DNA from 2 places in the Lachnospira intestinalis genome. Region 1 is predicted to be linked to the other one. Evidence: a T-box and tRNA genes for the amino acid it is inferred to sense, from the RefSeq annotation. Region 1 holds a T-box; the other holds one or more tRNA genes.
What was found. The T-box of region 1 lies ahead of WMO37_RS01810 (valine--tRNA ligase). A T-box ahead of a tRNA ligase gene usually reads a tRNA of that ligase, here a tRNA-Val.

Region 1 (2,203 bases):
AGTTAAAATAAGTCTTGTCCATAGAAGCCGGCATTAATTCGATGTCGCCGTTCTTTACGCCCTCTACGGCAGGCTTAATCAGCTCGTCCATTTTAACGAACCACTGCTGTTTAATCATCGGTTCAACCGTTGTCTTACATCTGTCGTGTGTACCTACATTGTGTACATGGTCTTCTACACGAACCAGTAAGCCCTGTGCGTCCAGGTCTGCCACCATGGCTTTTCTGGCTTCATATCTGTCCATGCCTGCGTACTTGCCGCCGAGATTATTAATGGTTGCATCATCATTTAAAATGTTAATCTCCGGAAGGTTGTGGCGCTTACCGACTTCAAAGTCGTTCGGGTCATGTGCCGGTGTAATCTTTACGACACCTGTACCAAATTCCATATCAACATATTCATCTGCAATAATCGGAATCTGTCTGTCTGTTAAAGGCAGTTCAACCATTTTGCCGACTAAATCCTTGTAACGGTCATCGTTTGGATTTACAGCCAGCGCACTGTCGCCGAGCAGTGTTTCCGGTCTGGTCGTTGCGATTTCAACAAATCTGCCTTCTTCGCCAACTACCGGATAATTGATGTGCCAGAAATGTCCTGCCTGTTCCTCATGTTCTACTTCTGCATCGGAAATGGAAGTATTACATACCGGACACCAGTTGACAATACGGGAACCCTTGTAAATGAGTCCTTTTTCGTATAATTTGATAAATACTTCCTGTACTGCCTTTGAACAGCCCTCGTCCATGGTAAAACGTTCTCTGTCCCAGTCGCAGGAAGAACCGATTTTTCTTAACTGGCTTGTAATCGTACCGCCGTATTCTTTTTTCCATTCCCATGTTCTTTTTAAGAAGCCCTCTCTGCCAAGTTCATGCTTATCAATTCCTTCATCTTTTAAGGCATTGGTAACCTTTACTTCTGTAGAAATACTTGCATGGTCTGTTCCCGGAACCCAGAGTGCTTCATATCCCTGCATTCTCTTAAAACGAATGAGGATATCCTGCATCGTGTTATCGAGTGCATGTCCCATATGCAACTTACCTGTAATGTTTGGAGGCGGCATAACAATTGTAAATGGTTTCTTGTCACGGTTTACTTCAGCATGGAAATACTTCTTATCCAGCCATTTCTGATACAGTCTTTCCTCAATTTCGGAAGGATTGTAATTTTTCTCTAATTCTTTGCTCATGGGTTAAAATCCTTTCTTTGTAACTTTTTACAAAAAACGCCCTTTACAGCGTCTTTCGTTGCTGCAAAGGGCGTATATAACGCGGTACCACCTTTGTTCAATCATGCGGCTGTTTCTGATATAACACCTACTATTATATAGAAGAAACGCATAATCCTCATTCTCCTTTAACGCAGGATACGTCACTACCTACTTTCCAGACCATGCCGCTTGTGCCGTCTGTGTTCAGCTGTGCTGCTCCAAAGCTACCTTCAACAGTTCTGATCCGAAACCACCTTCCAGCCCGTGAATGGTTCTCTCTTGCGGCAGAAGCCTGTCTACTCCTCTTTTTCCTCGCATTTATCTCATTGCTTTCTATCATAATATGAAGTTTAAAAAAATGCAAGCAAATCGGGGAAAAAATAAAATTATTTGTTTTCTATTGCTCAGATTACAATCCGCTTTAAAGCCTGCCTGCGCACTTTATAATCCGGCAGAACCTTTTCCACCTCTGCCCAGAATAACTTAGAATGATTCATCTGCCGCCTATGCGCCAGTTCATGCACAATGACATAATCCCGAAGTTCCTCCGGCAGAAAAAAAAGCCTGTAATTAAAATTCAAATTTCCCTTACTGCTACAGCTTCCCCATCGTGTCTGCTGGTTGCGGATTGTGATTCTTCCATAGGTAACGCCCATCTGCCCTGCATATTTTTTTGTCTTTGTATCAAATTCCAGCTTCATCTGTTCTATCTGGTTTTGTGTGAGTTCCTGTGGTGCCGGAATCCGGTAAGCCGACTTTTGCTGCTGTCGCTGCTTATCTTCGGACAGCTTTTTTATAATCCAGTCTGTGTGCTTTGCCACGAAACGCTCGGCTTCCCGCTCCGGCAGTCGGTCCGGCACACGCACCGTCACCTTCCCGTTCCGCACCTCAAGCCCCAGTGTCCTGCGGGCGGAGTGGATGATTGTGTAGGATATGGGTGGGGTGGTGTCTGGAATGTAGTGGGTGGTGGTCATAGGGTTACCTTTCCTCAATTCT
Region 2 (2,203 bases), on a different contig from region 1:
CGCTGACGAAAGTGGAAGCATTTGAAGGCTTTAAAAATCCACGGGAAGCAGATGAGTACAATTTTAATATAGGAAGCATGGAGTAAGGCACACATATAATTTGCACAGAGAGAAGGGAAAATATGATATTTAAAACAGCAGGTGACAAATCAAAACCGGCAATATTATTTTTTCATGCAATGGGAGTGACGGGTGACAGCAGTATGCCGGTAGCAGAGTGTCTGGAACAGAAATATTACTGCATTATGCCGACTTCGACAGTATATTGTGCCGGACAAAAATATCGCAGTAAAACAGATGAAATACAGCAGATAATGACATTTTTAAAAGAACAGGGAATCCGTGAGATAGAACTTGTGGTGGCTTCCTCAATCGGCGCAGACCTTGCAATGGCATTTCTAACCAATACACAGATACCCGTAAAACATGTCTTTTTTGACGGCGGGCAGTTTGCACAGATTGGAAAGACATTGAGAAAGATAATGGTTCCGTTCATATATCTGGCAATAAAAAGCATTTACCGGTCAAAAGGAAAAACATTAAAAAAAATCATGTGGTGCGATGATGATAATATAAAGCCGTATTTTATAGAAGCAGGCAGAACGATAACATATGGAAATTTAAAAAGACAGCTTATGGACAGTCTGGAGGATAAAGCATTCCCGGATTTGCCCGAAGAATTACAAAAAAGTACATATTGGGAGTTTGGCAGTGTGGAAGACCATTTAAAATACAGAAATGCCGTTATGCAGACTTATAAATATGGGAACTTTCCGGTTTTTAGCGGATTTAATCATATGCAGTATCAGATTCGTAATTCGAAAGAATTTGCCGAAATGTTGGAATCAATCATAGAAAAGAACGAATTACCGGAGCTGCCATTCCTTTACAAAGCCCCTGTTTCTGTGGGTTTGCAGAAAAAATAAAAAAATCTCAAAAAAAGTTGAAAAAAGTGCTTGACATTTACGCGGTTATCGTATTATAATAACCAAGTCAGTTCACGAGAGAACAAAAACAAACAACACAGCGCAAGCGGTTGTAGCGATTGTTTATCATGAATTTGAATATGGGATCTTAGCTCAGCTGGGAGAGCATCTGCCTTACAAGCAGAGGGTCATAGGTTCGAGCCCTATAGGTCCCATACATGAAAAGAATATGGCGAGATAGCTCAGTTGGCTAGAGCACACGGTTCATACCCGTGGTGTCGGGAGTTCGAGTCTCCCTCTCGCTACTACATGGACACCTTGAACAGAGGTGTCCTTTTTGCATATACAGGGAGAATACCGTAAAACACTGCCAAAGCGGAAATATTTTCACTTGTACAATTCATAGAATAATGGTATTCTTTTACGGGAAAATAAAATGATAGCAGTCAGAAAGGAGAATGAAAATGCGCGTTGGAATGGGGTATGATGTACACAGACTGGTGGAAGACAGAAAGCTGATTATAGGCGGAGTGGAAATTCCGTATGAAAAAGGTCTGCTGGGACATTCTGATGCGGATGTCCTGCTTCATGCGATTATGGACGCACTGCTCGGTGCGGCGGCGCTTGGAGATATTGGAAAGCATTTTCCGGACAACGATGACAGATATAAAGGCATTTCCAGTCTGGAACTGTTAAGACAGGTTGGAAAGCTTTTAGATGAAAAGAATTATGTCATTGAAAATATTGATGCAACGATTATTGCGCAGAAGCCGAAAATGCGTCCGTATATCGATGAAATGCGCAAAAATATTGCAGACACCTTAAAGCTTGACATCGACCGTGTCAATGTAAAGGCAACGACCGAGGAAGGACTTGGCTTTACCGGTACGGGAGAGGGCATTTCTTCCCAGGCGGTTTGCAGCTTAAATGACGTGACTAATTATATCTATGGCGATTCGGATATGACAAATTGTTGTGGCGGATGTGGCGGTTGTTCCGTAAAATAAAGTAACAGCAATCAGACATTGAGGAGTAGACATGGAGTTTTTTAAATATGTAAAACAGGAAATTGCGGTCATAAAGGACAGGGACCCGGCAATAAAATCAACGATGGAAGTGTTTTTATATCCGAGTTTTCATGCAATTTTAAAATATCGCAAGGCGCATAAACTGTACCTGAAAAAGCATTATTACCGCGCGCGCCGCATTTCGCAGAAAACGGCAAGAAAGACCGGTATCGAGATTCATCCGGGCGCCCAGATTGGTGAAGGCCTGTT

Region 2: it has a tRNA-Val gene. The T-box ahead of WMO37_RS01810 (valine--tRNA ligase) is inferred to sense a tRNA for this amino acid. The anticodon was not compared.

What each region holds. Positions count from the first base shown of each region.
Region 1 is NZ_JBBMFS010000001.1:366,238-368,440, reverse strand. It holds gene WMO37_RS01810 (valine--tRNA ligase) at 1-1,186, opposite strand, end outside; T-box leader at 1,250-1,529, opposite strand; gene WMO37_RS01805 (M48 family metallopeptidase) at 1,612-2,181, opposite strand.
Region 2 is NZ_JBBMFS010000006.1:79,023-81,225, forward strand. It holds gene WMO37_RS08495 (hypothetical protein) at 1-86, shown strand, start outside; gene WMO37_RS08500 (hypothetical protein) at 123-926, shown strand; tRNA gene WMO37_RS08505 (tRNA-Val) at 1,069-1,141, shown strand; tRNA gene WMO37_RS08510 (tRNA-Met) at 1,158-1,231, shown strand; gene ispF (2-C-methyl-D-erythritol 2,4-cyclodiphosphate synthase) at 1,391-1,933, shown strand; gene epsC (serine O-acetyltransferase EpsC) at 1,965-2,203, shown strand, end outside.